4 regions of the Bacillus sp. SSR7 genome follow, and region 1 is predicted to be linked to each of the others. Evidence: riboswitches for the same ligand, from Rfam matches in the RefSeq annotation. Region 1 holds a riboswitch; each other region holds the start of a gene.
What was found. Region 1 has a riboswitch for S-adenosylmethionine ahead of metK (methionine adenosyltransferase). Riboswitches for the same ligand answer to the same signal wherever they lie in the genome.
Positions count from the first base shown of each region.

Region 2: linked by a shared signal. The riboswitch ahead of AC0NJG_RS16175 (cyclase family protein) and the one ahead of metK (methionine adenosyltransferase) in region 1 are both predicted to bind S-adenosylmethionine.
Region 3: linked by a shared signal. The riboswitch ahead of AC0NJG_RS09935 (methionine ABC transporter ATP-binding protein) and the one ahead of metK (methionine adenosyltransferase) in region 1 are both predicted to bind S-adenosylmethionine.
Region 4: linked by a shared signal. The riboswitch ahead of AC0NJG_RS20780 (hypothetical protein) and the one ahead of metK (methionine adenosyltransferase) in region 1 are both predicted to bind S-adenosylmethionine.

Region 1 is NZ_JBVVXV010000018.1:28,960-37,222, reverse strand. It holds gene AC0NJG_RS24230 (iron-sulfur cluster biosynthesis family protein) at 1-313, shown strand, start outside; gene AC0NJG_RS24225 (DMT family transporter) at 541-1,446, shown strand; gene AC0NJG_RS24220 (hypothetical protein) at 1,475-1,696, opposite strand; gene AC0NJG_RS24215 (ATP synthase subunit I) at 1,976-2,359, shown strand; gene AC0NJG_RS24210 (hypothetical protein) at 2,617-2,814, opposite strand; gene pckA (phosphoenolpyruvate carboxykinase (ATP)) at 3,103-4,689, opposite strand; SAM riboswitch class I at 4,918-5,039, shown strand; gene metK (methionine adenosyltransferase) at 5,209-6,408, shown strand; gene AC0NJG_RS24195 (GNAT family N-acetyltransferase) at 6,450-6,974, opposite strand; gene AC0NJG_RS24190 (hypothetical protein) at 6,998-7,174, opposite strand; gene AC0NJG_RS24185 (hypothetical protein) at 7,181-7,360, opposite strand; gene AC0NJG_RS24180 (MogA/MoaB family molybdenum cofactor biosynthesis protein) at 7,613-8,122, shown strand; gene AC0NJG_RS24175 (molybdenum cofactor guanylyltransferase) at 8,119-8,263, shown strand, end outside.
Region 2 is NZ_JBVVXV010000008.1:125,377-133,639, forward strand. It holds gene AC0NJG_RS16160 (MFS transporter) at 117-1,418, shown strand; gene AC0NJG_RS16165 (nucleotidyltransferase domain-containing protein) at 1,432-2,214, opposite strand; gene AC0NJG_RS16170 (PRK06851 family protein) at 2,336-3,445, opposite strand; SAM riboswitch class I at 3,595-3,707, shown strand; gene AC0NJG_RS16175 (cyclase family protein) at 3,794-4,426, shown strand; gene AC0NJG_RS16180 (hypothetical protein) at 4,455-4,835, opposite strand; gene AC0NJG_RS16185 (S-adenosylmethionine decarboxylase related protein) at 5,260-6,525, opposite strand; gene AC0NJG_RS16190 (LSm family protein) at 6,763-7,431, opposite strand; gene AC0NJG_RS16195 (spore coat protein) at 7,594-8,043, opposite strand; gene AC0NJG_RS16200 (hypothetical protein) at 8,064-8,263, opposite strand, start outside.
Region 3 is NZ_JBVVXV010000004.1:70,455-78,717, forward strand. It holds gene sufS (cysteine desulfurase SufS) at 1-748, opposite strand, end outside; gene sufD (Fe-S cluster assembly protein SufD) at 748-2,040, opposite strand; gene sufC (Fe-S cluster assembly ATPase SufC) at 2,056-2,841, opposite strand; gene metQ (methionine ABC transporter substrate-binding lipoprotein MetQ) at 3,080-3,886, opposite strand; gene metQ (methionine ABC transporter substrate-binding lipoprotein MetQ) at 3,958-4,770, opposite strand; gene AC0NJG_RS09930 (methionine ABC transporter permease) at 4,795-5,460, opposite strand; gene AC0NJG_RS09935 (methionine ABC transporter ATP-binding protein) at 5,453-6,478, opposite strand; SAM riboswitch class I at 6,778-6,885, opposite strand; gene AC0NJG_RS09940 (hypothetical protein) at 7,011-7,355, opposite strand; gene AC0NJG_RS09945 (thioredoxin family protein) at 7,510-7,818, opposite strand; gene AC0NJG_RS09950 (toprim domain-containing protein) at 7,822-8,166, opposite strand; gene AC0NJG_RS09955 (hypothetical protein) at 8,234-8,263, shown strand, end outside.
Region 4 is NZ_JBVVXV010000013.1:98,127-106,389, reverse strand. It holds gene AC0NJG_RS20810 (serine hydrolase domain-containing protein) at 1-631, shown strand, start outside; gene AC0NJG_RS20805 (helix-turn-helix domain-containing protein) at 780-1,208, opposite strand; gene AC0NJG_RS20800 (short-chain fatty acid transporter) at 1,461-2,807, shown strand; gene AC0NJG_RS20795 (group-specific protein) at 2,848-3,201, opposite strand; gene AC0NJG_RS20790 (NAD(P)H-dependent oxidoreductase) at 3,198-3,773, opposite strand; gene AC0NJG_RS20785 (SWIM zinc finger family protein) at 3,797-4,186, opposite strand; gene AC0NJG_RS20780 (hypothetical protein) at 4,439-4,696, opposite strand; SAM riboswitch class I at 4,797-4,895, opposite strand; gene AC0NJG_RS20775 (hypothetical protein) at 5,018-5,209, shown strand; gene AC0NJG_RS20770 (ECF transporter S component) at 5,378-6,079, opposite strand; gene AC0NJG_RS20765 (ABC transporter ATP-binding protein) at 6,052-7,713, opposite strand; gene AC0NJG_RS20760 (energy-coupling factor transporter transmembrane component T) at 7,686-8,263, opposite strand, start outside.

The DNA of each region.
Region 1 (8,263 bases):
TGTAACAGAAGCAGCATATAAAAAGATTATGGATACGATTCCAAATGAAGCGAAATATATAAAGTTATTTTACGATAATGAAGGTTGCGGTTGTGTAATGAGCGGAATTATCGATTTAGTAGCTGTAGCAGAAAAAGATGAGCGCGATGTGGATATCGAATCCAGCACAATGAACTTTATCGCTGATCGTACAAAACTTGTATTTATGGACGACAAGTTAACAGTTGATTGGCATGAAGGTGGAGGAACTTTTCAGCTGAAGAGTCCGAGCCAATTTTATAATCCAAACATGAAGTTACACGTTCGAGTGTAGTAAAGAAAGGTGGTTCCAAAATGTATTTTGGAACCACCTTTTCTATTGTATAAGTCGCTATATTTAAAAAATCGTTGATATAATTCGAGTTGCGCTGATATATTCGAAAAATCACCGATATAATTTCATGTACCAAAACGTTGCATATAATACAAAGATTTTTTCACATAATGAAATGTACATATGATTGAATTTTCTGTATAATCGTATTTGCGGAGGGGATACGCATGAGAAGATGGGGAATTGAATTATTAATTTTAGCAGTCGTTATTATTTGGGGGATTAATTTTACGATTGCGAAATATGGACTTTTAGAATTTACAGCAATTGAGTTTACTGCACTTCGGATGATATCGGCGGCACCGCTTATGTTACTCCTTACATTTTTTATTGAAAAGTCGGTTTATATGGAGCGAAAGGATATACCTAGATTATTCATCGTTAGCGTTGTAGGTATTATACTGTATCAAACATTATTTATGGAAACTGTCAAATATACATCCGCTACAAATGCCTCTTTACTCATTTCTATTTCACCTATTTTTACAACGTTATTTGCGATTTTCTTGAAACAAGAAAAATTTTCTTCTCGAAAGTTAATCGGTTCTATGATTGCTTTTGGTGGGGCAGCATTAGTTTTAGTAGCAGGGCATTCACTTGCTAGTTCTTTTTATGGAAATGGGATTGGACTCATTACATCAATATGCTGGGGGCTTTATCCTGTTTTAGCTGGTCCATTAATTCAAAAATATTCAGCACTACGTGTTACCGCATGGTCAGCATTAGTTGGTGCGATTCCGCTCTTATTGTTAAGTGGACCACACGTATTTATAATGCCATTTCACATTACACACGGAATGACACTATTCGCTTTACTATATTCTATTTTCTTTGTAACAGTGTTTGGTTTAGTAATGTGGTATGTTGGAGTTCAAAAAATTGGGGCGTCACATACGATGGTATATATGTATATAACGCCGCTTGTAGCTGTTTTATTTGCAGCTGTATGGGCAAATGAATATGTATCATTTCAACAAATAATTGGTGGAATTATTATTTTCTTCGGTTTATGGTTTGTGAAATCGGAGAAAGTAAAAGTGCATTCTACTGCGGGGGAACCTATATCAAAATAGGAAAACAGATCACCTATGATCTGCTTTCCTATTTTTTTATTTTTGGTAAGAAGATGAGAAATAAGATAGCAGTAATAAGTGGAATTAAGTTTAAAAATGGAATACGGAAGAGTGTAATAAGAATAATACCTGGGAGAAGAACACCGAGGACAGCGTAAAAAATGCTATGATTTTTCGTGTACCAATACAATGAAAGTCCAATAAGTGCAGGGATAATAAGGTGGATGAGAGCCATTAAAAAATAAATCATTAGACGCCCCCTTTATTTGTGTATTTATTACATCATATCCGTATGTTCATAGATTGATATCATTTTTTTCATAAATGGACGAAAAAAGTTTGAAAAACCGTCACAAAATATGAGAATATGATGTTTGAAATCTTGTATAATATTATTTTCTAAAAACATTTAAACAACATAAACATACTGTTTATGTTGTTTTTAATTTGAGTGAAATGAATTTAAGGAATATGCATTTAAAAGAAATTTTTTGTTGGATAGATAAGAACGAATGAAGAGAGGTACAGCATGATTAGTATGTCATTAAGGTCATTTAAAATTCAATCGTATTATATACTAGGTATTTTGTTAATAGGATGGATGCTAACACCTTTTTCAGCACATTTTTTAGGCGCTGGAATTGGGCTTATTGTAAGTATGTATTGCGTTTGGCTTTTAGGGAGAAGAATTGAGAAGCTTGGAGATAGTATTGTAAAGAAAACGAAAGCACCGACGCTCGGTATGTTTAATCGTTTTGCCGCTGCTATTTTAGGTGCTATTATTATGTACGAAATTGAGCACCACATGGTTATGTGGGCATTTGCAGTAGGGATTATGGGTGGTTATTTCTTAATCGTTGTGAATTTAGGATACTATAGTATGAAAGATGAGAAAGAATTAACGAAGAGATAAAAAGATAAAAAGCCTCTTTTTAGATGGAATAGAGGATCCAGCGGGGGATAGAAGCGGTTAGGGACTGTTTTAGCCCCACGCGGAGTAAAACCAGAAGGATGTAGGGAGTAGGGATATAATTTATATGTTAGAAGCCGTGATTTGTCTGTGTGGAAATGAGGTTATTCTGGGATAGGGGATTCTGCGAGGGGGAGTACAACAGGAAGTGAAACTTTGAATAAAATGTAGGTATCTGCTTCCAATAAGTTAACATGAAATCAAGTATGAGTATGACTTTTAGGTTCTTTAAAAAAGTTGGATATAATACAAAAAACTATTCCGATAATTAGAATAATATATTTTATCGTTTCACTTGTATGCTCAAATAAATGAACGTTAAGCATTACAAGTCCCCAAAACATTTGGATCGCTCCATAACTGAATAAAATTTTTCCTGTACGAGAAAAGTTTTTCATAGGTTTCACCCCTTCCTATATATGTAAATTATATCATAGAAAACTAAAAGTAAATAACTATAAAGAGAAAATTCTGTAAATTAACGAACTAAGTCACAGATGAGAGATTAACGTTTCACTTTATATAAGATAAAGTAAGAAGCTTACGCAAAAACGTAAGCTTCTTTTTTATGTAAGTGTGTGTAACCGTTAAGCCGCATTGGGTTTTGTCGGTGAGTACGCGAAACTTTACGGTTACACGACACTTATTCATATGAGTAAAGGGTGATTCCAACAGAAAGTTTGCACTTAAGCGATTGGGCCGCCTAAGTTAATAATGTCTTCAGATACGCTGTCGAACTTTTTGAAGTTAGCTTTGAATTCATTTGCAAGTTCGATTGCTTTTGCTTTGTAAGCAGCTTTATCAGCCCAAGTTTGTTCAGGCATTAACACTTCGTCAGGTACACCTGGTACGTGAAGTGGAACTTCAAGACCGAAGATGTCATGTTTAGCTGTTTCAGTTTTCGCAAGTTCACCGCTTAATGCCGATTGAATCATTGCGCGAGTGTAACCTAAGTTCATACGTTTACCAACGCCGTATTCGCCACCAGTCCAGCCAGTGTTTACTAAGAATACTTTCGCATCGTGTTTCTCGATCTTTTCACCAAGCATTTCAGCATAGCGAGATGCATCAAGTGGTAAGAATGGTGAACCGAAGCAAGTTGAGAATGTTGCTTGCGGAGATGTAACGCCGCGCTCTGTTCCTGCTAGTTTACTAGTATAACCACTTAAGAAATGGTACATAGCTTGTTCTTTTGATAACTTACTGATTGGAGGCAATACGCCTGATGCATCAGCAGTTAAGAAGATGATTGTATTTGGGTGTCCTGCAACACTTGGCAGTACGATATTGTCGATCGCATGCATAGGGTATGCAGCACGAGTATTTTCTGTTAAAGTAGTATCGTTATAGTCTGCGATACGCGTTTGGTCATTAATGATAACGTTTTCTAAAACAGATCCAAATGTGATTGCATCGAAAATTTGTGGTTCTTTCTCGTGAGAAAGGTTTACACATTTTGCGTAGCAACCGCCTTCAATATTGAATACACCGTTATCAGACCAACCGTGCTCATCATCACCGATTAATTTACGGTTTGGATCAGCAGATAATGTTGTTTTACCTGTTCCAGATAAACCGAAGAATAGTGCTACGTCGCCTTCTTCACCTACGTTTGCAGAGCAATGCATAGAAAGGATATCTTGTTCAGGTAATAAGAAGTTCATAATAGAGAAGATTGATTTTTTCATTTCTCCAGCGTATTCTGTACCACCAATTAGTACGATACGTTTTTCGAATGAAACCATAATGAATGCTTCAGAGTTTGTACCGTCAACAGCTGGATCAGCTTTGAAATTCGGTGCAGAAACAATTGTAAACTCTGATTCATGAGTTGTTAATTCTTCTTCAGTTGGACGAATGAATAATTGATGTACAAATAAATTGTGCCATGCATATTCATTAATAACTTGAATTGGTAGGCGGTAATTGCGGTCAGCGCCTGCAAATCCTTTGAAGACGAATAACTCTTCTTTCTCTTTTAAGTATTCTAAAACTTTCGTATATAATTTATTAAAATGTTCTTCAGAAATCGGTTGGTTCACTGCTCCCCAAGCAATTTTGTCAGCAACCGATGCTTCTTTCACAATAAATTTATCTTTAGGAGAACGTCCTGTATATTTTCCAGTTGAAGCAGAAACGGCACCAGTCGAAGTTAATTTCCCTTCATTTCGCATTAATACTTTTTCCACTAATTGCGGAACACTTAGTTGAATCTGTGCATTGCTTCCGTTCAATAATTCGTGTAAACCAATTTGGACATTCACAGTACTCATATTTATATACCATCCTTTTCATTTAATGAAATATTTCTCGTAATCCCCAACAAGAGTATAACACAATTATATAAATAATGTATACTATTTATTTCTTTTTGTTTGTGTGAATGAATTATTTCCTTATTAATATTTCATTTCAGGCGCACTGAGAAAAACTTTCAGGAAAATGTGAATATTAATTGACAAATGAATATCATTTCTTTAGTATAGGTTGGGACGGATACTCTCTTATCCCGAGCTGGCGGAGGGACAGGCCCGATGAAGCCCAGCAACCTCACTTGTATTGGTAAACACAAGTGAATAGGTGCTAAAACCTGTGCGAGGCTACAGGTCTCGAACGATAAGAGCGAAGGGCAAAAAGCAGTATGCAAGTAGCAAATTAAACCTTTCCTCTCTATTATGTAGGAAAGGTTTTTCTGTATGCTTGTGTGGGAGAATAAATGTATGTCGCAATCTGTGGCAAATTAAGGATGAGTTCCGTACAATATATACAATTACTGTAGGGAGGTTTACCACATGACAAAAAAACGTCATCTGTTCACATCTGAGTCTGTAACTGAAGGACATCCAGATAAAATTTGTGACCAAATTTCTGATTCAATTTTAGATGCGATCTTATCAAAAGACGCAAATGCACGTGTAGCTTGTGAAACAACTGTAACAACTGGTTTAGTATTGGTAGCGGGGGAAATTACGACTTCTACTTACGTAGATATTCCAAAAATCGTTCGTGAAACAATTCAAGGCATTGGTTACACACGCGCAAAATACGGATTCGATGCAGAAACTTGTGCAGTTTTAACATCTATCGATGAGCAATCTGCTGACATCGCTATGGGTGTTGACCAAGCGCTAGAAGCACGCGAAGGTCAAATGACTGACGCTGAGATTGAGGCAATTGGTGCAGGAGACCAAGGTTTAATGTTTGGTTTCGCATGTAATGAAACACAAGAGTTAATGCCACTTCCAATCTCGCTTGCTCACAAATTAGCTCGCCGTTTAACTGAAGTACGTAAAGATGATACATTATCATACCTACGTCCGGATGGAAAAACGCAAGTTACAGTTGAGTATGATGAAAATGGTAAACCGGTACGTGTTGATACTATCGTAATTTCTACACAACATCACCCAGATGTTACATGGGAAGAAATCGATCGCGACTTAAAAGAGCACGTAATTAAAGCTGTAGTACCAGCAGAATTAATGGATGGAGAAACAAAATTCTTCATTAACCCAACTGGCCGCTTCGTAATTGGTGGACCACAAGGTGATGCTGGTTTAACAGGACGTAAAATCATCGTTGATACTTACGGTGGATACGCTCGCCACGGTGGCGGTGCATTCTCTGGTAAAGATGCAACAAAAGTTGACCGTTCTGCAGCATATGCAGCTCGTTATGTTGCGAAAAACATCGTAGCAGCTGGTCTTGCTGAAAAAGCAGAAGTACAACTTGCATACGCAATCGGTGTAGCACAACCAGTATCAATTTCAGTTGATACATTCGGCACTGGTAAAGTATCTGAAGACGTACTAGTAGAACTAGTTCGTAACAACTTCGATCTTCGCCCAGCTGGTATTATTAAAATGCTAGACTTACGTCGCCCAATTTACAAACAAACAGCAGCTTACGGCCACTTCGGACGTACTGATGTAGATCTATCATGGGAACGTACAGACAAAGCTGCAGCTTTAAAAGAGCAAGCTGGTCTATAATATATGAAAAAAAGCTTTGCGCGGTGAGCGCAAAGCTTTTTTTATTTATAATTACGTTGGAATAAAGCGAAGAGTTCAATGTCATGCCAAGTGCCGTTGCGGAATATAGCTTCTTTACAAGTTCCTTCATGTTGAAAACCGAGTGATTTATATAATTTAATTGCTCTATCGTTAAAAGAAAATACTCGTAAAGAAAGGCGATGTAAATTTAATTCTAAAAATGCATAATTCAATAATAAGGTGAAAGCTTCCTTCCCATAACCTTGCCCCCAGTAATCCTTTTTACCAATATCAATAATGCATTCAGCGTTTCGATTATATGAATCAATATGAATTAAAGACGTAATACCAATTGGAAGGTTCGTAGCTTTTTCTTCAATGATATAGCTCTTAGAGTTTGGAGAATGAATAAATTGCTGGCAAAGTTTTTCTGTATCTTGTAAGGAATATTTATCAAGGTTAAGTGTAGTTGAACTCATAACGTCTATATCATTATGCCATTTATAATACGTTAGAATATCATCTTCGGAAAACTTTCGTAACTGGATACGGTTTGATTCAAACAATATAAGCCCACCTTTTGTATTTACTAGTTTTTGTTCATTATTTCAATACACGAGCTACAATAAATGTGTCCTTCTAGTTCAATATACTTTCTTATATTAGTCATACCACTTGACGGAAATGGCATATGAATCCACGCTTTTTCATACGTTTGTATTTCTTTCCCGCATGATTTACAAAGGATTGGTTTCTTCTTGAACATATGTAATTACCCTTTCATTTGACGTGCTTTGCCTGCGCAAAAAGCACTGCTTAGTAAAAATAGTGTTGCGCATATAATACTTACTGATGTAGCGTATGGAATTGCGCCTTTTAGAGAAAAGCCAACAGTGATGGAAGCGACGAATAAGAGGATGAATGTTGTTGTTAATTTTTTGTATAGTTCCATAATATGTAGACCTCCGATTTATTTGGTAGTGCAATTTTAAAAACTGAATTTTAATCTGTAGAAAATACCAAAAAGTTAAAGGTTAGCTAACGATGTGAAGTCTAGGGGGATAAGAAAGGATGTTTTCATTTTCCTTTTTGTGGGTTAGTATACTTATATTGTATCATGGCCCATTGTTGGCTTCATACATAATTGTGTAAAGATATGTATGATAAAATGAAGAAAAGTCTTTAAGAAAGGAAAGATGAAAAAATGAGCGTAACCGAACATAAAAAACAAGCGCCAAAAGAAGTACGTTGTAAGATCGTGACGATTTCCGATACACGTACAGAAGAGACAGATAAGAGCGGACAACTATTACATGCATTGCTAAAAGAAGCAGGACATACAGTGACTTCTTATGAAATTGTAAAAGATGATAAAGAAAGTATTCAGCAGGCAGTATTAGCTGGTTATCATAGGGAAGATGTAGACGTTGTATTAACAAATGGCGGAACTGGTATTACGAAACGCGATGTGACGATTGAAGCAGTATCAGCGTTATTACATAAAGAAATTGTTGGATTTGGTGAGTTGTTCCGCATGATTAGTTATTTAGAAGATATCGGAAGCAGCGCAATGTTAAGCAGAGCGATTGGTGGCACAATTGGGCGCAAAGTAGTTTTCTCGATGCCAGGATCGAGCGGAGCGGTTCACCTTGCGATGAATAAATTAATTTTACCAGAACTAGGTCATATTACATTTGAGTTGCATCGCCAATGAGTAAGTGGGCTGGAATTGTATTAGCGGGTGGTATGTCGAGTAGATTCGGTGAGCCGAAAGCATTAGCAAGCTGGCAAGGGAGTACTTTTATTGAGCATATTTTGAAAGTGATGACAAGTGCGCTCCAAGAAGTTGTAGTCA
Region 2 (8,263 bases), on a different contig from region 1:
ATTTTGAGGTGGGGGTCTTACTGCCCATTAAAGCGGGATAAATTTCGACACAGGGAGGAAAATATTAACATAAAATAAAATAATATATTCATCTACAAATAAAAGAGGTGAATACTATGCAACCTTCAGCTCCACCTCATCTAGAATCTACAGAAACTATCTTTTCAAGCTCTATTACAAAACTTGTTGTTTTTATTTGCTGGTTAGCCATTCTAGCTGATGGATATGATTTAGGTATTTATGGTGCCGTTCTGCCAAAGCTCCTAGAAGATAAGAGCTGGGCACTTTCACCAGCACATGCTGGTACAATTGCCAGTTATGCTTTATTCGGGATGTTTATTGGCGCTATTCTAGTTGGAACCATTACAGATCTAATTGGACGGAAATGGACCCTTATATGCTGTTTAGCACTTTTTTCTATCACAATGGGCCTAGCCGCACTTGCTCCTTCTCCCGAATTATTTGGTTTATCTCGGTTTATCGGAGGAATCGGATTAGGTGGTGTTATTCCAACAGCTTCAGCACTTACTGTTGAATATTCACCAAAAAAGCGACAATCTTTTATTTATGCTCTTATGTTTACTGGCTATCCTTTAGGGATCATGTTAGGCGCTATTTTATCTATGTTTATGTTAGAAGGTTTCGGATGGAGAGCTATGTTTGGCATCGGAATGATTCCACTACTCCTTATTCCTTTCATTATTCGTTATTTACCTGAATCCATTCAATTTTTATTATCACGTAATCGCCAAAAAGAAGTTGACCAAATCCTTAATCGTTTTCAAATTGAATTCTATGTGAAAGATGAAACTCATCAACCCTCATCTAATATGCGAAAGAGAAATGGATTTCTTACTTTATTCTCAAAAGAATACAGAAAAGCAACGCTGCTTTTTTGGATTACTTATATAATGGGTATGGTTTTAATATACGGTTTAAATACTTGGTTACCTCAGATGATGCGACAGGCAGGATACCCTCTTGGATCTAGTTTATCATTTCTACTTATGCTAAATATTACTGCCGCTATCGGTGCATTATTTGCTGGAGCAATCGCCGATCGTATAGGAGCTAAAATTGTTATTAGCATCTCCTATCTTATGGCAGCTATATGTATTGGACTATTAACAATTAAACCATCTGTTACAATCATCTATCTTTTAATTGGTCTTGCTGGAATTGGATCAGTTGGAATTACTCAAATATTAAATGCATATGTAACACAATACTTCCCATCACATATCCGAGCTACTTCCTTAGGCTGGGGACTTGGACTTGGCCGAGTTGGTGCAATTGCTGGTCCTATTCTTGTCGGTATTATTATGACAATGCAATATGACTTAGTATGGAATTTTTATTTATTCTCATTCGCAGCTCTTCTCGCGGCTATATCTGTTTTCTTTATTCCTACAAAATAAAAAGAGCACAAACTTAGTTGTGCTCTTTTTCGTAGACCGCAAACAACATATCTCGAAACAATGTATTTAAACTCTCAATATCGATCCCTGATCCCTTTTCAATTCCTTTTACGTATTGCTGATAGTAATGAATTTGTTCTTCTAAAAATTGATTCAACACCTCAATTTTCAATCCAACATCTAATTCAGTACCTGCCTTTTTCTTTATTAACAACTGTTCAATTTCATCTAATACGCTACGCTCTATTGATAATTCTGTAATTAATCGATCGAATTCTACAGGAGGCAAAGTTGTTTTCTCCTCTAGCCACTTACAAGCCAAAATAGGACGCAATACATAAAAGTACTTTTTCAATTTTACATTCTCACCTTGCAAAAATTCACGATAATTTTTTGAAGCCATATGTAAGTAATGGTATATCGTTGCTTTTGGATCAAAATTCTTTTCACTCATTTGCTGAAGCTGTTCTGGAAAATTAGAGTTTTTTGAATAAAAAATGGGTGATCGAATCCATTCGAGTAAAGCTGGGTTTGACCTTGCAAATAGTTGTAACGCTTTTTTAATATCCCATCCGCTTATATCTAAATCATCACTAATCGGATACTCAATTACATCTCGTTTATCATGAATTGATAAATACCATTCTACCGGGTGCATATAAACGAATCTAACATCATAATCACTATCTTTCGAAGGAAATCCCCATGCACGACTCCCTGACTCCACAGCGAATAAAATTTTCACATCATTTTCTTTCTCAATTCGTTCTAACTCCAACTTAATTTTCTCTCTCATTTCATACCCTCTCCATTTTTTGATTATTTCCTTGGAAATTCGACAAATATATTACTAAGTTTACTACATACTAAAATAGCTGTCAGAAAATTTCCGACAGCCTGTCAAAATTCGTTATTTTTTACTTGTTCTTTTCAGTTACACTAACCGCAATTCGTTCAAACTCTTTTTGAATCTCCTCTTTGTATGCATCTACTTTTGAAAAATCCATAGTAGCAATATAAATTCGTTCTAATTTATCACGAACTGATTTCGCTTTCGCTAAAAAAGACATCGCCTCATTCATTTTTGCTTTATATTGAATAGAGACGTCACGAATTTCCTCCGCATACTTCTCATCCGTCCCTGGTGTTACAATAAGGGCATACATATCTATAATTTCATCACCTTCTCGGCTCGGAAAATATTCATGTGGTGCGGTGCTATCGAAAATCGCAAACCCTAATTCTCTTACGATAACCATATCAAGACTATTTGGATCAAATCCACAATGATATACTTCAACTTCAAACCCTTTTTCTTCTGCTTCCTTAGCTAATTTTTTGAGCATTGTTGATTTCCCAGAACCTGGGCGTCCTTTTATAAAATAACGATGTGGTAATCCTTCTGTTAAATTAGGAACAAAATCAACTGCTCCCTTCGGTGTAGCTGCTCCTAAAAAGCGATGTTTCACAAGCGATTGTTTCCCAACTTTATCTGTAAATAATTTCTGAATGAGCTGATCGGTTAGTTCATTCGCTTTATTAAAATCAATATTACTAATATATATTTTCTCCCACTCATCATGTATAACTAATGCCTCGTTAAAACGAGCGTAAGCAGCTTGAAAAGCTTTGCTTGCTTCTGAAACAAATCGTTCAATTTCCACTTTCTGCTTTCTTAATTTATCTGAATCCCAAGCAATTCCTAAATTAATATACTCCTCGACAACTCCTGGCATTTTTGGCTCAATAACATGCGGCGGTGTTCCATCAACAATTCCTACTTTTAACTTCGGGATGATGACACCATCAACCGATTTATTATCAGAAGAACAATGTAAAAATTCAATATCATATCCCTTTTCAGCCCATTCACGACCTATTGCCTTAATTAAAGAAGATTTTCCCGTTCCAGGTCCACCCTTTAAAATAAATAATCTGTTTAGTCCTTTTAAATTCTCTTCATATAAATTATGAAATCCTCTAGCTGTATTTCCACCAGCATAATAATTCAATACATTCCCTGTCACTGCACTCACTCCTTCGCAGCATTCTATTTACATAAGCTACAATATGCGAGCAACTTTATTTGGGTGAATACCTATTTTGTGTTGCACATAAAAAGGAAATGAATTACAATTTTATTATAGTGAAAATTCTGAACTTTAAATTGAATATACCTTTATCAAGAGAGGCAGAGGGACCGGCCCTTTGAAGCCCAGCAACCTCAGTTTATACAAACTGAATAGGTGCTAATTCCTGCAAAATGCATTGCATTTTGAAAGATAAAACGTAACTATTGTGTGCAAAACTCATCTTTCTTGATTATGAAAGGTGAGTTTTTTATATTTCAAAATATATACTTGGAGGTATTTAAAGTGAAAGTAATTGACCTATCCCAAACATTTGAAAACAATATGTCTCAATTTCCTGGAACACCAAAAATCAATTTAGAAGCCATTACAAGTGTTGAAGAGACAGGCTATCAAGTTACAGATTTTCATTCTGTCGTTCATGTTGGTACACATTGTGATGCTCCTGCTCATTTCATTTCAGGCGCAACGACTATTGATCAATTGCCCCTAGATCAATTTGTAGGTGAAGCTGTTCTTATCGACGTAACTCATGTACAAGAACGAAAACTACCTAAAGAAGTATTACACAATGCTGACATAAAAGAAGGTGATATTGTCATTTTCCATTCCAACCTATCTAATAAATGGAATACAGAAGCGTATGAACAAGAAGCCTTTTATCTTTCCGAAGAATTAGCTGAAGAATTAGTCCAATTAAAAGTAAAATCTGTCGGTTTAGATTTCATCTCTCCTGATGAGGTAACGACAGAAACATCACCAATTCATCACATACTACTTGGGAATAATATTTATTTAATCGAAAACTTAACAAACTTAGATGCCATTCACGCGAAACGTTTCTTTTTCTCAGCAGCACCTTTAAAAATTAAAAATAGCGATGGCGCTTTCGCAAGAGCATTCGCTGTAATTTTTTAAACAAACTATACAAAAAAAGCAAAGATCATCATTGACCTTTGCTTCTATTTTTTTTATTTAAACTAAGAAAGAATTGCTCAACACGAGGACGTAACCAAGCTAAATAATCTTTCTCTTTCTTCTTTGTACAAGCTATTTCTTCCCCATCGACCATTTCGACAAGCTCTAGCTCTAACAGTTGCCTCGTAAATGCTAACATATTTATTTCTTCAGCCGGATACTCTTCTTTTAATTTCTCCTCAATTTCCCCCAATAAAAAACCGTCACGCATCATTGCCAATGCATCAATCCAAAGTGGCGGCATTTCATATTTTTCTCCTGTAATTGTATCTTTTACAATATAATTCTTTTGCTCTTTTCGAAATTGAATTGTGTGTAAGCATACAGTCGAATTTAATGTTAATTCCATCATACCACCTCTTTCATAATATCTGCATAGAAAAAAGGATGCGCGTGCACCCCTTCTTTTTCTAACACTACCGAACCGTTACATGAATAACAAATCTCATGTCGATATTTTCCTCCATTATAAACGAAGTGTTTTATAAAAAAAACCCTTCTCGAAACATTTTATAAAATGTTTATATTTACGCAACAAGAACACTTTTCTGAAAAATATTTTCTTCTAGCACATTATGCTGTCGGTAAAGAAAATTCCATTTTCGTTCCTATTCCCACGCTACTTTGAATCGCAATACTTCCTTGATACTCCCCATGATCAATACAAAAACTCTACATATTATCTCATTAAATGATAAGGAAATTACTTTCAGGACAATATGTAACCTTATAACGCGAAAAGGAAGGAGATTTCCCTTCCTTTTCATCACAATTTATATCCACCTTACTCGATCATGCAACAATCCATCCGTAAAGTCATTTCCACCAACTACAAAATCCTTCATATATAAATTCAAATATTCTCCGTACTTACTTTCTGTATTTAATAATAATTCCTCTACATAATAGGCACCTTGTTTAAAGTTATCGAACAGTAAACTACACAAGCCAGCATAAATTCCACATCCTACTTGGAAATATGTCGCATTCGTTTTATATTTATGAAAAACTTGACTGCTATTCATCACGTTATACATATAGGTCTCGCTATTTTCATAAACGAGTAATACACCGACTAGATCCTCGCCCGCAATCTCTTCTTCGGCTGGATTAAATACTTTGCGATTCCAGTTCCATAGATCTTCTACCTTATCTAAATTCTGTCTAATTATATTTGTTGTATACTCGTTAATTCGGTAAAGAAACCCTACTTCCATGTTAAAGTTTTTCCCTAAAATTAAAACTTCCTCATGTGGCATTAAACAACCATAAAACTCTTTCTCTCCCAACTTTACTTTATACTCTGAAGCATATACATCTTCATAAAAGTAAAGAGGACGATGATGACTCATATACATCGGATAACTCCATATCGCTTCATCTAGAAATCGCTCTACTGCCCATGAAGCATACAGTGTATGAGGCTTTATAAGTGCTGTATCATGTAAAAATGACGTATCATGTTCTACTATATAGCATGCTCTTGGCTTTTCATTCGGGCGTTCCTTCATAAGTTCAACAGCCATCCATTGAACGACACCTGGATTCATACCTGATCCTATAATTGCTTTTGTATTTGTAAATTTCTCTTTTTCCTTCTCAAATTTCGTATATCTTTCCGTAAGCTGAAAGCCGATTAAACTATCGTCCTGATCTACTGCCTCATTTTCCAAAGCTGAATTAATATAACAAATTCCAAGTTCATTACAACAGCTTAATACTCTGATCGTATCTGCCCCTGAAACATCAATAACAATGCTCGTACTACTTTCTTTTAAATGCTTTTTAAATGTCACTACATCTTGGAGGTCTATTTCGGATAAAAACAATTGATCTTTCAAATTTGGAAACAACTCGTCATAATACGTCCTATCTTTTTGTTTTATATCAGCCAAATAAAATGTAACATTCTTTATGACTTCATAAATCGGGTCTTTTTCATTTACTATCGCTTGATTTAAAATCGCTAAAACTGCTTTTGCTGCTCCACCAGCACTACCAAGTAATGTAATCGATAACGAATTTGAAAACTGCTCCACCAACAAAACCCCTTTAATATATTAGTTAAGCAGTTCTCCCTCAAAAAAATAAATTGAATACACCAAAAGATAGCTCGTACATATTTTTTATAATTTAGCACAAGGTTTCCTTTTCAACGGTCATACAAACATATTTATATTCAATTCATTTTTTCCCTCATATTCAAATTGTACTAAACAAATAGGCTCGACCTTTTCTTCTGCATATAAAAGAAAAAGCCAGCCCTTTCAACTAGTCTACGGACAATGGACAGATTTTACATGTTGAATATTTACATACATTTTCGCATCACGCGCTTTTAATATTTCAATATGCCCTTCATCAATCTTCGCCATCTTTCCGATCTTATTAGATTCCTCGCCTAAATCGAACACCATGATTTTGCCAGACATTTTAATAAGTTGCTCTTCAAACGTTCGAGCTAACGTAATATTTAACGGATTCACAGGGAGTTCATTTTTATTGAGGGCATAAGGCACTTGATTTTCTTTATACGGAATTAACCATTTCAAATGCTTTAAAGATATATATACTGTTTTATAAACTGGACTATAAAAAACAATATAATCGTTCATTACACTTGTAACATATCCATGTATTGGAGCATTTCCAGCTACATAAATTTCTGTGAAAATCCCTTTAGAGGTACTTAATACTTTCCTCAAAGAAATAGAAGGAGATTCTCTCTTAATTACAGAATCTGCATCTGGTTTTGAGATTTCTTCATCATGTGGTCGTAAAAATTTATAATATTGTACATGGTATAAAGATATATATACGTAGTCTTGTCCATTGTAAAGAACAACGATATCATTTCCTACATCTATTAATACACCTTTAAATCTTTTTTCACCGATTAATTTAACATATATATTTTCCCCAATCCTTTTGTTTAACTCATTCATCTATATCCTCCTTCCTATGAATTTCCTCTTTCCTGTCTTTCATTTCTAAAAAAATAATCAGGGCAAAGTTCTGTTTTAATAGTAAGTAATTCCTTTTCATACTATCGAAATAAGAAATTGTTCTTCTCTTTCCCTCATAATGCCCCTCTTATTTATTAAACATTATTCATCTTCATTCTTTTTACATTTAACTACTTGACTCACACTCTTAATATGATAATTAATGATATAAATAACTTCATCACAGTTTACTAGTGTAATATATTCTTCATGAACTTCACTTAATAAACCTTCCACACACTCTGGACCACCACGATTAATCTTTACCCACTTATACGTCAAGTCACATAATACATCAACAAAAGTATCATCATCAGAGTAGGAACATGAAACATAGCCATCGTCACATTTACTTTCTTTCACTTTCTTAACTAGACTCTTCACATGTTTCAATTGATAATATACTAATTCACCAAGAGGAAGTTGTAATGTAAGGTAATCTCTCCCTAACGATACAAGTACCCCTACTCGACTCTCTGGTCCACGAAGATTTACTTTTACAGTCTCGCCGACCAAGCATTTAATTTGCTCACAGCATAATACATTCTCCAATTTTGTATCCCCCTTTCTTATTATCTCCCTCTACTTGATTGTCTTTGTGCACGAGCTCGGCCTGAATTATTGCTTTCACTATTACTTTCTTCGTCCTCTCCGCACTCTACTGTGACACTCTTAATATGGGATATTGCAACTAATATAACTTCTTCTTTTACAATTAATGTCACAAATTCACAAGAAACATCTTGTAAAATACCTTCAACTTTCTCTGGGC
Region 3 (8,263 bases), on a different contig from region 1:
CAAATTCAATTGGCTCCATATTGTTTAGCAATTCTTTTTTACCATATAATACGCCGATACCTGTAGGTCCGCACATCTTATGAGCAGATAATGCGTAGAAATCACAGTTTAAATCTTGTACATCCACTTTCATGTGAGGTGTACTTTGTGCACCGTCAACGACCATAATTGCGCCATTTTCGTGTGCAATTGCTCCGATTTCTTTTACAGGGTTAATCGTTCCAAGTACGTTAGAAACATACATGATAGAAACGATTTTTGTATTCGGTGTAATTGTTTGACGAGCATCTTCTATTGAAATTGTCCCATCTGGTTGAAGCGGAAGATATTTTAAAGTTGCACCAGTTTTCTTCGCAACTTGTTGCCACGGAATAATATTACTATGGTGCTCCATGTAAGAAATAACGATTTCATCGCCCTCTTTTACATTTTCAAGACCATAGCTAGCTGCTACTGTATTTAATGCAGTTGTCGTTCCGCGTGTGAAAATAATCTCTTCCATTGATTTCGCATTGATAAACTTGCGAACTTTCTCACGTGCACCTTCATACGCGTCGGTAGCTTTCGTACCGAGCGTATGAACACCGCGATGCACGTTAGAATTGTATTCTTTATAGTAACGCTCTAACGTTTCAATGACTTGAATTGGTTTTTGAGAAGTTGCTGCACTATCGAAATAAACAAGTTGTTTGCCGTTCACTTTTTGATCAAGAATTGGAAACTGTTTGCGTATTTCATGAATATTCATTAGCGAACTTTCCTTTCAATTACTTCAACAAGCTGTGCTTTTACTCCTTCAATTGGAAGCTCATTAACTACAGGTGCTAAGAATCCATGGATGACTAAACGTTCTGCTTCGCGTTTTGGAATACCACGGCTCATTAAGTAGTATAGTTGAGTTGGATCTACGCGACCTACTGAAGCTGCGTGACCTGCCATTACATCATCTTCGTCAATTAAAAGAATTGGGTTTGCATCACCGCGTGCTTTCTCATCTAACATAAGAACGCGAGAAGATTGTTGTGCATTTGATTTAGATGCACCGTGTTCAATCTTACCAATTCCGTTAAAGATAGATGTTGCACTATCTTTTTGTACACCGTGTTTTAAAATCCAACCTTCAGAGTGTTTACCGAAGTGAACAACTTTAGTTGTAAAGTTTTGCGTTTGGTTACCACGGCCAATTGTTACTGTTTTTGTATCAGCATATGAACCGTCGCCCATTAAGTTTGTAACGTTCTCTGAAATTGTGTTTCCGTCATTCATAAGGCCTAGAGCCCAATCAACACGGCCGTCGCGTCCAACAATACCACGGCGGTTAACGTAAGTTGTTACGTCTTTTGCTAATAGATCAACCGCACCGAATTTCACTTGTGCGCCTTGTTCCACGATTACTTCTGCTACGATATTTGCAATACCTTTAGCATTTTCATTTGCAACGTAGTTTTCTACATAAGTTGCAGTACTGTTCGCATCAGCTACGAATAATACGTGGTTATATACGTTAGCTTCTTCGCCGTCTACTAAGAATACAGCTTGAAGTGGAGTTTCAAGAACAACGTTTTTCGGAACATATATGAATGCACCGCCGTTGATTAATGCAGCATGAAGTGCAGTTAGACGATGCTCGTCTACCTTCACGCCGTCTTTCATTAAGTACTTTTGTACTAGTTCAGCATGCTCTGTTGCAGCTGTTACGATGTCTGTAAAAATAACACCTTTTTCTTTTGCTTCGTCTGCTAAAGAAACGAATGCAGTTGTACCAGTACGTTGCACTAATACGCTGTTATTTTCATCGATTAAGTTTTTCACTGCTTCTGGAAGCTCTGTTAAAGAACTTACAGGCTCTTGCTTAGCAGCGTCGCCTTTTCCGATAAAGTCCCATTTGTCAATTTTCGTTTTATCAGGCGTTGGCATTGGAAGTTCAGTTGCTTGTGCAAGAGCTTGTAAGCGGAACTCAGTCAACCAAGCTGCTTCGTTTACTTCGCTTGCGCGTTGACGGATTGTTTCTTGATCGAAAGGTAATGTACCGATTGTCATGTTTATGCTCCTCTCTTACGCTTCTTGCTCTGTTGTTTCGTCTTCAATACCTAATTCTTTTTTAATCCAGTCGTAACCTTCCGCTTCTAGACGTTGTGCAAGCTCAGGGCCACCAGATTTAACGATGCGACCGTTCATCATAACGTGAACGAAGTCTGGAGTGATGTAGTTTAATAAACGTTGGTAATGCGTAATCATTAGGCAACCGAAGTCTTCGCCGCGCATTTCGTTAATACCTTTAGATACAACTTTTAATGCATCGATATCAAGACCTGAGTCAATTTCGTCTAAGATTGCGATTTTTGGCTCAATCATCATTAATTGAAGAATTTCGTTACGTTTTTTCTCACCGCCAGAGAAACCTTCGTTTAAGTAACGTTGTGCCATTTCTGGATCCATTTCTAGGAATTCCATGTTTTTATCTAATGTACGGATAAATTTCATAAGAGAAATTTCATCGCCTTCTTCACGACGTGCGTTAATTGCAGAACGTAAGAAGTCAGCGTTTGTTACTCCGCTAATTTCACTTGGATATTGCATTGCTAGGAATAGACCTGCTTGTGCGCGCTCGTCTACTTCCATTTCTAATACATCTTCACCGTCGATGATGATGCTACCTTCTGTTACTTCATATTTTGGGTGACCCATAATTGCAGAAGATAAAGTTGATTTACCTGTTCCGTTAGGTCCCATAATTGCGTGGATTTCTCCACCTTTTACTTCAAGGTTTACACCTTTTAAAATTTCTTTGCCATCAATTGATACGTGTAAGTCTTTAACCGTTAATGTAGAACCAGCCATCTCAATACCTCCATTAATCCTATATATACATTTTAAAAATTCCTAAAACGTTCATATTCTCATTTTATTCTCATTCTAATTTTATATCAAATAAAATGATATCGCAAACGACGAAAAAAAGTAACAATTTTTTCACAAATGTATATAAGTATTTCCTTCACATCTTTCTATGATACACCTTTCTTCTTATTTATATAAAGAAAAAAGGACTGGTAATTTTCCAGTCCTTTCCTTATATTTATTCACTTACCGGAAGTACCGCACCTTTATATTCTTTATTAATAAAATCTTGAATTTCTTTTGAATGCAGTACTTCTACTAGCTCTTTAATTTCTTTTTTCTTCTCGTCACCTTTACGAACTGCAATAATATTTGCATACGGAGAGTCTGATCCTTCAATGGCAATTGCATCCTTTGTTGGATTTAATTTCGCATCAATTGCATAGTTCGAATTAATAAATAAAGCATCGCCTTCATTATTTTCATATAACTTTGGTGAAAGACCAGGCTCTACATCTGTTTTAAACTTTAAGTGTTTCGGGTTTTCTACAACATCTTTTACTGTCGCCTTAACAACATCTACTCCGTCTTTAAGTTTAATAACGCCGCCTTTTTGTAACAATGCTAGCATACGGCCACGCTCCGCTACGTTATTACTCATAATCACTGTCCCGCCATCCGGCAAGTCTTTTAAGCTTTTATATTTCTTAGAATAAATGCCCATTGGCTCTAAATGGATTTTTCCTGCGTTTACAATTTTATATCCCTTTTCTTGAATTTCTTTATTTAAGTACGGAATGTGTTGGAAGTAGTTCGCATCAATTTCCTTATCCGCTAACGCTTTATTCGGCAACACATAATCTTGGAACTTTTTAATTTCTAATTTAATACCCTTTTTCTCTAATATTGGCTGTGCTTTTTCTAAAATAACAGCGTGCGGCACGTTAGAAGCTCCAACAACAAGCTTATTCTCATCTTTTCCCCCGCAAGCAGCTAATGTAAATACAGATAGTGCTGTAACAACTGACAGTAAAATCTTTTTCATATGATGTCCCCTTCTCCCCAATAGTTATGTAGTTATAAAAAGGGCCGGCATACACCAACCCTTTGCAGCAATTATTCTTTTACAGGAACAACCGCTCCTTTATATTCTTTGTTAATAAAGTCTTCAATTTCTTTAGAATGTAATACTTCTACAAGAGCCTTGATCTCTTTCTTATCTTTATCACCTTTACGAACAGCTACTACGTTTGCGTACGGTGAATCATTTCCTTCAATTGCAATTGCATCTTTTTCTGGGTTTAACTTCGCATCAATTGCATAGTTCGAGTTAATTAAAACAGCGTCGCCTTCTTTATTGTTATACACTTGTGGTAATAAACCAGGCTCGATATCTGTTTTGAATTTCAAGTTTTTCGGGTTATCCGCGATATCTTTTGGAGTTGCTTTAACTGGATCTACTCCGTCTTTAATTTTTAAAATACCTTCTTTTTGTAAAATTGCTAAACCACGTCCATGGTCAGCAACTGAATTACTCATAATAATTGTCGCTCCGTCTGGAAGTTCTTTTAAGCTCTTATATTTTTGAGAATATACACCAATCGGTTCTAAATGAATTTTTCCTGCTACTTCAAAATCATATTTTTTATCTTTCATTTCTTTTTCTAAATACGGAATGTGCTGGAAGTAGTTTGCATCTAATTCCTTATCCGCTAACGCTTTATTTGGTAAAACGTAATCTTGGAATTTTTTCACTTTTAATTCAATTCCTTTTTTCTCAAGTAACGGTTTTGCCTTCTCTAAAATTTCAGCGTGCGGTACGTTAGAAGCCCCCACAACAAGTTTCTTTTCATCTTTATCTTTTCCGCCACAAGCAGCTAACCCAAAAATTGAAGTTGAAATCAATGCTGTAAGTAATAATTTTTTCATTTGAAACATCCTCCCGTTTGTTTATTATCGTTTATCTATTCGAGTCGTTACACGATCACCAATCCACTGAATGAAAAATACAACTAGTAATACACAAATTGTCGCAACGATTGTTACATCGTTATTCCCTCGTTGGAATCCTTCTAAGTAAGCAAGTGTTCCAAGTCCACCAGCACCAACAACTCCCGCCATTGCTGTATAGCCCACTAAAGCAATTGTCGTAACCGTAATACCAGATACTAACGCTGGTAACGATTCTGGAATTAACACTTTCAAAATAATTGTGCTTGTTTTTGCTCCCATCGCCTTTGAAGCTTCAATTACCCCTTTATCAATTTCACGAAGTGCAATTTCAACCATTCTTGCATAAAATGGTGCCGCTCCAATAATTAAAGCTGGAAGCGCAGCACTCGCTCCAAGAATTGTTCCAAGCAAAATCTTTGTGAATGGAATTAATAAAATAATTAAAATGATGAACGGTATCGAGCGAAAAATGTTTACGAACGCTCCAATCGCTGTGTTAACCGCTTTGTTTTCCCATAAATTATCTTTCGCTGTCATAAAGAGTAACAATCCTAAAATGAGTCCTAAAACAAATGTGGCAAGAGCGGCGATTGCCGTCATATATAACGTTTCACCAGTTGCTTCTAACATTTGATTCCAATCAACATTTGTGAGTAACTTATCCATGTGCAATCACCTCCAGCTCTACTTGATCTTGATGTATTCCCTCTATTGCTTGCTGAATCGCTGTTTCCTCACCATTTAAATGAACAACTAAACTACCGTAAGAGCCGTTATTCGTTTGTGCGATATTTCCTTGCAAAATGCTAACTTCTATATCACTGCGTTGCATTAATCTTTGAAGTACTGGTCTTTCTACCGCTTCACCGATAAACTGCAAACGAACTACTTTTCCATCTGGATATTTTTCAATTAAACTTTCAATCGTTTCATTTGTATCTTCAGAATCCGTTAACTGCTGTACAAATCGTTTCGTCATGTCTTGCTGTGGATTACGGAACACATCAAGTACTGGACCTGTTTCTACAATTTTCCCTTTCTCCATTACTGCAACACGATTACAAATCTTTCGAATTACGTGCATCTCATGTGTAATAAGTACAATCGTTAAACCGAGACGTTTATTAATATCTAATAATAAATCTAAAATTTGATCTGTCGTTTCTGGATCAAGAGCTGACGTTGCTTCATCACATAAAAGTACTTGCGGATTGTTAGCTAACGCTCTTGCAATCCCAACACGTTGCTTTTGGCCTCCACTCAGCTGAGATGGGTACGCGTCTCCTCTCCCTTCTAATCCAACAAGATGAATTAGCTCATCCACGCGTTTTCTTCTCTTCGCCTTATCAACACCTGCAATTTCAAGTGGGAACTCGATATTTTCACGTACAGTTCGTGACCAAAGTAAGTTGAAGTGCTGAAAGATCATTCCGATTTCTTGCCTTGCCTTACGAAGTTCGCTTCCTGTAATTGCTGAAATGACACGATTTGCAATTGTAATTTGGCCAGAAGTTGGTTTCTCCAACTGATTGAATAATCGAATTAAAGAACTTTTTCCAGCGCCACTATATCCGATAACACCAAATATTTCACCTTTATCTATTTTTAAATTGGCATTATCTACAGCAGTGACATCACCGCTTTTTGCTTTATATATTTTCTTTACATTCTCTAATAGAATCATGGTGTATCACCCCTTTTTTTAATAAAAAGCGTAAGCGGCTCGCTTAGAACAAGAGGGCGCCCAAATCCCAGACGTAGAGGCGCTTTTTGCCTCATAGGAAGGGATGAAACGACCGACTGTTCTAGCCGCTGGAGCTAGATTTTTGGTCGACTCCGCAATTTTTTATGTTTAATGCGTGTAGTCCACCATTATCACTACTTTTATTATTTGAATGTCCTCCACATTCAAACAACAAAAAAACCTTTCCGCTTTAGAGAAGCAGAAAGGTTTATGTGCGTATATAACAACATTATCCCTCTCTCTCATCTCTCAAAGCATTTGCTTTGCAGGAATTGGCACCATTTCAACATAAGTTGACGGTTGCCGGGCTTCACAGGGCACAGTCCCTCCACCTCTCTTGATAAGAGAAATCAGATTACATTTTCGTCTGATTTGTAATTTATGAAATTGTCTATATTTTATGAATTGAATTGTATCAATATCCACACACCATGTCAACAGAAATTTTCGCAAAAAATGAAACTTCAGAATTTTAAGCACCTACTGACATCGGTTTACATATATGAAACATCGATTCAACTAATAGCATCGTTCGATACGTTCCCGAATATTGTACACGTCCATCATTCATTAACATTTGCAATCGTACATTACCATTCACTAATTGTTTTACATCTTCTTCATCTGCACAAACGATTTGCTCCGTTCCTCTTTCTTCTTTCAACAGCTCTATATAATCTCTTGAAATTTGTAATGAACAACTTTCATCTCCAAAGCGGAAATTAACAGTTTTTTCTCCTTGTCTTAAAAGCGGCTCTAAATGATATTGACCATTAGCGTAATTTACAAATGATTGCAGCAAAGAATATAATTCCACTCTAAATCACATCCTTCATATCACTTTCTATTACACATACCATTCCCTCTCACTAAAGAGCAATCCTGTTACTTTCGCTCGACAAATACTGTAACCACCCTGCATCTCGACATATTTCCCGAGAAATATGTCGAGGCGGCAAAAACTTTGCCGCCTACTTTAATTCCGTATATAAATATTCAACCGAATGAAATGCGTATATCTTCTTCATCAGTGTCCCATTTTCAAAAACAAGTAAACAAGGTACACTTTCGATTCCATACTCTTTCGCGAAATGCGGAGCATAATTTAAATCCAACATTCCAATTTTCAAATCTTCAATTGTCATCTCAACAACCGTTAACATCTTTTTTGCTAATTGGCATGTTCCACACATTGGAGTATATACATATAACACTGTTTTTTCTTCATTCTCTATTAGGGCTGTAGCTTCGGCTCCTGTCCAGTCAATCACTTCTATCATTCCTTACCGTAAATATTCTGTATAAACGTCAATGTCAGCTCCCCATAATACATTTGCTAAGTGTGAAGATGGCGCAGTTGCCACTTCTCTGTACGAGCGATCAATATAAATATGCTCTGCTTGCGGAAATTCTTTACGGAATTGTTTCCTTAACTTTTCTCCAGCATCATCAGCATCCACTAGTACATACACATCCTTATCAAAAAACTGATCAATGAGCTCATCCATTTTCGACAAACCAATTGTACCATTTGTACAAACAATTTCCACCGGTTCACGAATAATAGATTCAATCTTTCTTCTATCTGATGTACCTTCTACAATAATGACTTTTTCTACATAAACCATATGTCATCACCCGATCACCATATACTATACAACCTTTAACTTAGTATATAGTATATTCGTTATTTTCATGTTGTTTCCTGTTTATTTTTGCAAAAGA
Region 4 (8,263 bases), on a different contig from region 1:
AGCGAGCAATATTTTACCTCGAGGTAAAAATTACGACGGCCCGATGAAAATTTATGATATGTTACGAGAAGCAGAAGAAACTGCACCGCCTGGTTCCGATTTTTCTTACGATAACGGATCAGCAGAAACACTCGCTTGGATTATTCGAACGATCACTGGGAAATCATTAGCTGAAAATGTTAGCGAGCGCATATGGTCTCAAATTGGTATGGAAGAAAACGCGTATTACGTAACAGATGAAACAAAAGTTGAACAAGCTAGCGCTGGTTTAAATGCAACTGCTAGAGATATGGCGAGATTCGGGCAATTACTATTAAACAACGGGGAATATAATGGAAAACAAATTCTCCCTTCTTCTATTACTGAAGATATAAAAAATGTTCAAGAAGGTGAACTTGCAGTTGGCCCTGGAGCTTCCATTTCTTATCATAATCAATGGTGGATTCCGCACAATGAACAAGGTGCTTTCGAAGTGTTAGGTAGTTACGGACAAACACTTTACATCGATCCGAAAGCGAATATGGTAATTGTCCACTTCTCTTCTAACGCTACGCCAAGTAATGACATACATTCAACATACTCAAATATGTATGTTGATATTGCCCATCATTTAGAGAAGCTTCCACAGTAGTGGAAGCTTTTTCTTGTTGAGGATAAAAATACTACCGCTACTTCAAAGGTTTGAGTATCCAAAATTGTAATTAAGCCTGAATTGACTAAAACCGACAGCAATTAGAGAATGCTCATCCCTAACTTGCTGTCGGCTTTCATTTTAAAATTTAATTAAAAAATTTTTTCTTATTATTTTTAATGTAGTGTACGACTATTACAAAGTAAATAACAGCTATAAGATTAATTATGCTTAATGTTAGACCTGATAAATTGGACCAAGGCAGTACAAAAAGCCAAAATACTACTAAAATTGAACTCACTACATATAACCATTTGAATTGATCTGTCATTTTTAATTCCCCCATTTTTCCTTCTTTAATGATTTTGTCTTTCAAGAAATCATCTCCTTTAATTAATTCGTCAATGCTAATATTGAATAAATCACTTAATGCAATAAGTGTTTCAATATTTGGATAGCCTTTTTCAAGCTCCCATTTAGAAATTGATTGTCTGCTAATGTTTAATTTAAGAGCTAGTTCTTCTTGTGATAAGTTATGCTTTAAACGTTCTTCTTTTAGCTTTTTATAGAACTCCATAATTTCAACTCCTATAACTTTATTTTTACTATAGATTATAAAAATCCGTAAGAATCGAGAAGTAGCATGATGTAACTTAAGAGTAGCAATGTTTGAAACAGATAGTTGCACTATACTTCAACACACAATGAAATAACGGTTAAACAAATAAAAACAACCGGAATAAATATCTGAATTTTCTATATATTAAAGGATATTATTCAAACAACCACGAATAATTGTAATACATATACATAAGGGGGTTGATCTATTTTGTTTCGTTCTTTTACAAATGGTTGCGTCGCTTTAGTGCAACGTTTCTTGCCAGAACCGTTTATTTTATCATGTTTATTAACTGTTTTTGTTATCTTCTTCGGCATGTTTGCAACGCACCAAGCACCTGTGGAAATGATTAATCACTGGGGTAATGGCATTTGGGGGCTTCTCGCCTTTTCTATGCAAATGGCACTTGTACTCGTGACAGGATCTGCTTTAGCAAACGCTCCTCTTATTAAAAAAGGATTAACGAAAGCTGCCAGACTACCGAAAACGAATGGACAAGGTATTATTGCCATTTCAATCGTAAGTTTACTAGGCGCATACATAAACTGGGGCTTTGGTATTGTTGTATCTGTTTTATATGCAAAGGAAGTCGCAAGGCAGCTGGAAGGATTAGATTATAGGCTAGCCATTGCCTCTTCTTACTCTGGATTTCTCATTTGGCATGCGGGGCTTTCTGCTTCTATCCCTCTTACATTAGCAACAGGTGGAGAAACGTTAATTAAAACGACAGCTGGAAGTATTAAAGAAGCAATCCCAATAACTGAAACGTTATTCTCACCATACGCCCTCGTTCCCGTTATTATCTTTTTAGTTACGATGCCTCTCATTAATAAGGCGATGCATCCAGATGAAAAACATACGATTACAGTAGACCCTAGCGTGTTCCATGAAGAAGCTGCCGCTCAAGAGGTAGGGAAAAATACGTTCGCTGAAAAAATGGAAAATAGTATCATCATTACACTTTGCGTTGGATTGTTAGGTCTCATTTATATTTTCAATTACTTTTATACGAAAGGTTTTAACCTTACGCTAGACATCGTTATTTTTATGTTATTAATTGCTGGACTTATTTTCCACCGCACTCCGATTCAATATATTCGTGCTTTTTCAAACTCTACGAAAAGTGCTTCTGGTATTTTACTTCAGTTTCCATTTTACGCGGGAATTATGGGCATGATGATTGGAGCAAATAGTGAAGGACTTTCACTTGGAGGGGCTATTTCGAATTTCTTTATTAGCATTTCAAACGAAACAACTTTCCCACTCTTTACTTTTTTAAGTGCTGGCATCGTTAATATTTTCGTTCCATCTGGCGGCGGTCAATGGGCTGTGCAAGCACCCATTATGATTCCAGCTGGTGCTGAACTTGGTGTACCTGCTGCAAAAACAGCAATGGCCATTGCATGGGGCGATGCTTGGACGAATTTGATTCAACCATTCTGGGCATTACCGGCATTGGCAATAGCTGGTTTAGGCGCTCGTGATATTATGGGATTTTGCGTCGTGAACTTACTATATGCAGGATTTATCATAAGTCTATGTTTCTTATTTATTTAAACGAAAAGCTAGTTTTATACTAGCTTTTTTACATAATAAATCATTTATTTCCCATGCAATTTATAATCGTTTCCCACTCTATCTCCGTAAGATGTAATGACTCAAATGCAAAAAAATCTTCGCAAATTTTTCCGATCAGGTGTGGATGTTCCCTCAAAAAATTCCACTGTAACGCTTTAGGAAGAAAATATGTTTCATATTCTTTACTTCCCCTTACTACTTCATCAACTTCTCTTTCACAAATTCCTCTTATTAAATAATCATTTCTTAACTCTATTTGAATTTGCCCAAACGTTTCGCTACATTTCTTCAATTGGACTAAGCACTTAATATATGTACGAAAAAGTTCGTTATCATACTGACAACAATTTATAATACGAGCAAGTTCATTCATAATGTACGAGCCTTTTCTTCAATTTGTAATAACCACTTTTCCCGCTTCTCTACTTTACTCGTTTTCACAGATTGAAAAACTGACCGTTTTATATCGCGAATGCCGCAAAAACGTAAAACACCTCTCTTCATTGTAATCCAATCGGCTGATCGATATAGTAATGCGACGTACCATAATGGTGAGTCTAACGTATTAATTACCCATGCCTTCTTACCTTTCAATAAGCCTTTCGGCAGGGCCCCTTCATATTTATAAGCAAATCCAGCTACAAAAATACGATCAATAAACCCTTTTAAAATAGCTGGCATCCCCCACCACCATATCGGATAGATGAATAAAAGCAAATCCGCTTCTTCTACTAATTTTCTGTACTGAGCTGTCTCTTCTTCATTTACTAAATCACGTCTTTTCTTCTCTTCATTAAATACAAGGACTGGATCAAATTGTTCTTTATATAAATCAAGTACCGTAACTGAATGATTTGTTTCTTGTAATCCTTTTTGCACATGCTCTAAAATCGCCGCGTTAAAACTTGAAGAACTAGGATGAGCGTATACAATTAGTACATTCACTACAAAACAACTCCCTCTATAAGTTAAAGTTTCCCCTTCTTTAACATCTTCTCTACAATTTGCACGTTTTTTGAACTTTGCAACAAGCGATTTAGTACCGTTAGTAACTCTTCCTTTTCTAAACCTTTCAGTTTCTCTTTCACCTTACTCTCACCAGCATCTTGAATATCATAAACAACTGCCGCCATATGCTTGCAAAGATTCTCATACGGACACTCGCAGCTACTTTCTGTAAAATCTTCAAGATCAATAATCACTTCATAGTTTCCTGCATTTCCAGTAACGAAAGCAAATATTTTCTTGTCTTGTATTTCAACATCTTCTACATGTCCATCTTCATAATATTCATAACCTTTATCCATAATGTACTTAGGAATCCACTTCGTTATATCATGTAATAAGTAAGCGTACATCATAGCACCTCTTCCTTTAATTCCCTTTTGACTTCCACAACCCCTGCATGTTATTCTAATAACTGTCAAATAGCAAGTCTATATGACAAAACGACTGACACCTATTCGGCGAAGGTGTCTCTTTTCATTTGCAGCCGATATGAAGTGCCTCTTTCAGGCACATTCAATTTTTGACACTACACACTCAACACCATTCCCTGTATCAGGCTGCTTTAGCAGTCTTTTACTCTACATACTTCAAAAAAAGAGAGCTTAGCTCCCTTTTCTCGCCTTATAAAATACCCCTTTTTCAGCATAGAGATATTCATCAGCTAATGTAATTTTCCCATCCAGTTTCAGTTCATCTAATAGTCTTGATAAATAAAATTGATGTAACATCTTTTTCGTGAATTTTCCTTCATGATGCAAAACGATATGTTCTTGAATATCTAACAATGATATTGGCTTATCTTGCTCTATCATATATTCATAAACTGTACTACGCAGTTTGACGTATTTTTCGAGTGTCACAGTACTTCGCAACCCCTTTCTTCTTAATATAAATTTTCGTAATCGGTTTTTTTGCAATAAAAAAACCTCTCCGATAAGAAGAAGTTACGTATATATCTTCGTCTTATCTCCCAGAACAAATATGTTCTGCTGGAATTAGCACCTGCATCGCGGTTGCTGGGTTTCATCGGGCCAGTCCCTCCACCTCTCTGGATAAGAAAATATTCACTTAATTCTTACTATACGTAATTTCATTTTAATTGTCAAACAAATATAACGAATTATATTTTCTTCTTTACTGTTCATACTATACATATATGAGTATGCAAGGAGGATTATGAAATGCATCAAAATGCTCGCGGATATGTACAAGATTCTTTTCAATCATTACAAGAAGCAAAACATTGTTTAGAAGAAGCATTACAGACTGTTGAAAAAGATTTTAATCGCGCTCGTATTGAGCAATCCCTTTATGCGATTGAACAAGCTATTCAACGCTGCGATTACACCGTTCATATTTTAGAACAAGAGTGAAAAAACTTCCCATCATAAGGTGGGAAGTTTTTTCAAATGGCATACGTCATAATTATTGCCGTTATGATAAAAAAATATACAGAAAAATGCTCCTTACAATATGTAAGAAGCATGAAAGAGGCAAACGAATATGTAAGTCGCGACCCTACCTTATATGAGTATGCTTTTCTACGCCATGTTATGCTCATCTAATATGCCGTATTTCCTTTTAAATCTTGTAAGAATCGTAATCCAAGACGTACTAAATAGTAGTAAGAACACAACATTTGAAATCGCATGGCTCAAATCGAAATAAAAACTTGCGATATAATATGAAATGACAGCTTCCCACGTTGCTTCACGTATAAAACCGAGAAGCCCCCAGAAATTCATGATCCAGCCAAATAAAAAGCCCACGAAGAACCCATATAGTAGTCTCCCCCATAACTTTTTCATTAAAAATGTATTGCGAAGTAAGCCTGCTATAAAACCAATCATACCCCATGAAAACATTTGCCACGGCGTCCACGGACCTTGCCCTAAAAAAATGTTAGATACGATAGCCGCTGTTGCACCGATCATAAATCCAGTTTCGCTTCCAAACACAATTGCAGAAACGATAATGACAAAAGAAGTCGGTTGTACACTCGGTAAAATAGAAAATGGTACGCGGCTAACTGCTGCAATTGCCGCTAATACGGCAACGAGAACAATTTCACGTGAAACAAACGCCTTTCTTTCAAAACGGATATAGAAAGGTAACATAATAACCGCTAATATAAACAAACTACTTAACATGTAATACCCATCCATGATAAGTGTAGTAAAGAGTAATGTGCCTATTATTACTGCGAAAATACATATTATGAATGCAACATATCGTTTGGACACGCTTCGTACACATCCTCCCACGTTAATGCATATGGCAATTCTTTTCGAATGAATCGATTAATAGATGTTGTATAAAAAAAGTTTCCACTAAAAAATTCTTTCGGTGCATCATTCATAATAACTGCTCCATCAAATAACATCATACATTGATTCACGTATTTCGCTGCAAATTCAATGTCATGCGTTGCCATTACAATTGTTGTACCTTCTTTTTGCAACTTCCTAAATAGCTCTCCTACTCTTTCTTTCTTCCACGGATCTAATCCCTTTGTCGGTTCATCAAGTAATAATAACATTGGCTTTGATAATAACGTTGTACATAATGCAAGAAGTTGTTGCTCTCCCCCGCTACAATCATGTGGATGTCGTTCTTTAAGCGCATGTAACCAAAACTTTTTAAGCTGTTGTTCTGCTATTTCTTTTCCTTGTTCTCCATATAACTCGCTTGCACGTTCATACACTTCTTCCCACACTGTATCAAATGTAAAATGATAATACGGATGCTGTGAAACATACCCAATACTTTTAAATCGTTCTTTCGAATCAATTTTATGTATCACTTTTCCATTCCACTTTACTTTCCCTCTTCTCGCTTTTTGTAACCCTGCTAAAATCGTTAACAGTGTAGACTTACCTGTCCCATTCTTTCCAACGAGAGCTACCCATTTTCCTTTTTCAATCGATACGGTTAAATCTCGTAAAATGAGCGGACTATTTTTTTCATATTGAAACGAAATATGCTCTGCACTTAAAATGACTTCTTGCTTTTCACTTTGTTCTATTGGCCCGTTCACATATGATATCGCTGAAAAATCATTCATTTTCATTTGTGCTTCTCGCACTGTAAACGGGATATCTTTCGCATTCCACTCTAAAAATAATCTTGGAATTTGCGGAATAAATGGACGGAACTTTTCTACTTCCCACATATTCGCTACAACCATTTTCGGACTACCATCATACACGATTCGGCCGTTATTCATACAAATAACGCGCGTTGCGAGCGGAATTACTTCATCTAAACGATGTTCACTTAAAACGATTGTAATGCCAAGTTCTTCGTTAATACGTTTTAATAATCCTAAAAATTCTTTCGCAGCAATTGGATCTAACTGCGCCGTTGGTTCGTCTAATAATAATAGTTTCGGTTGCATCACTAATACCGCAGCTAAATTGACAAGCTGCTTCTGCCCACCAGATAACGTATGAACAGATTGGTGCAATAAATCTTGAAATCCTAAGAAGCTAATAAGCTCAGCTATTCTCTTTTGAATAATGTGTGATGGTAATCCGATATTTTCTAAAGAAAATGCTAATTCTTGAATGACCGTATCCATTACGAGCTGATTTTCTGGATTTTGAAATACCATGCCAATTTCTTGGGCAGATAACAAATCCGGTACATTTTCTAATAAAGTACCATCATAATATGTATCCCCAGTACGCTTACCAATTGGAAGTAATTCTTTTTTAAAATGTTTTAATAAAGTCGTCTTCCCAGATCCCGATCCTCCAGCAAGTGCAATAAACTCACCTTTTTGAATAGAAAGAGAAATATGCTGTAACGCTTTTTCGTTTTCATCAGCATATACAAATGATAAATTGTTTATTTCTGCATGCGCCACCATATCCATTCCCGTCCTTCCATTATAATTGGTAAACTAATAAACATCGTTAATACGACAAACATCATCCCATCGTATTGCTGAAATAGAACCGATTCGACTTTCGGATAAATGATTAACTTCCCTCCGCCATACGTACTACATATAATAGCAGCTATAAATAGAATACTTAAATAACTGAGCGTATACCAATCGCGTCTTTCCATTCTATACCGAATATAAGTCGTACGTTTCGTTACACCAAATCCACGAGCTTGCATAGAATCTGCCGTTTGTAATGCATCTTCTAATGAACAAATTAATAATACTTGCAATAATTGCATACCATTTTTCACGCGTTCAACAATGGAACCTGCATCTACTTGTACACCTTTCGTTTTTTGGACGAGTGTTATTTTCTGTAATCGCCTCATAAACAAGGGAACAAATCTCACTGTAATCATCGTTAACAATGCTACTTTCGGTGAAATTCTAGAAAATAAATATAAAAATTTATGACTTGAAATAATATCATTATACGAAGCAAACGTAAACATAATTGCAACTAGTAATAACCCCA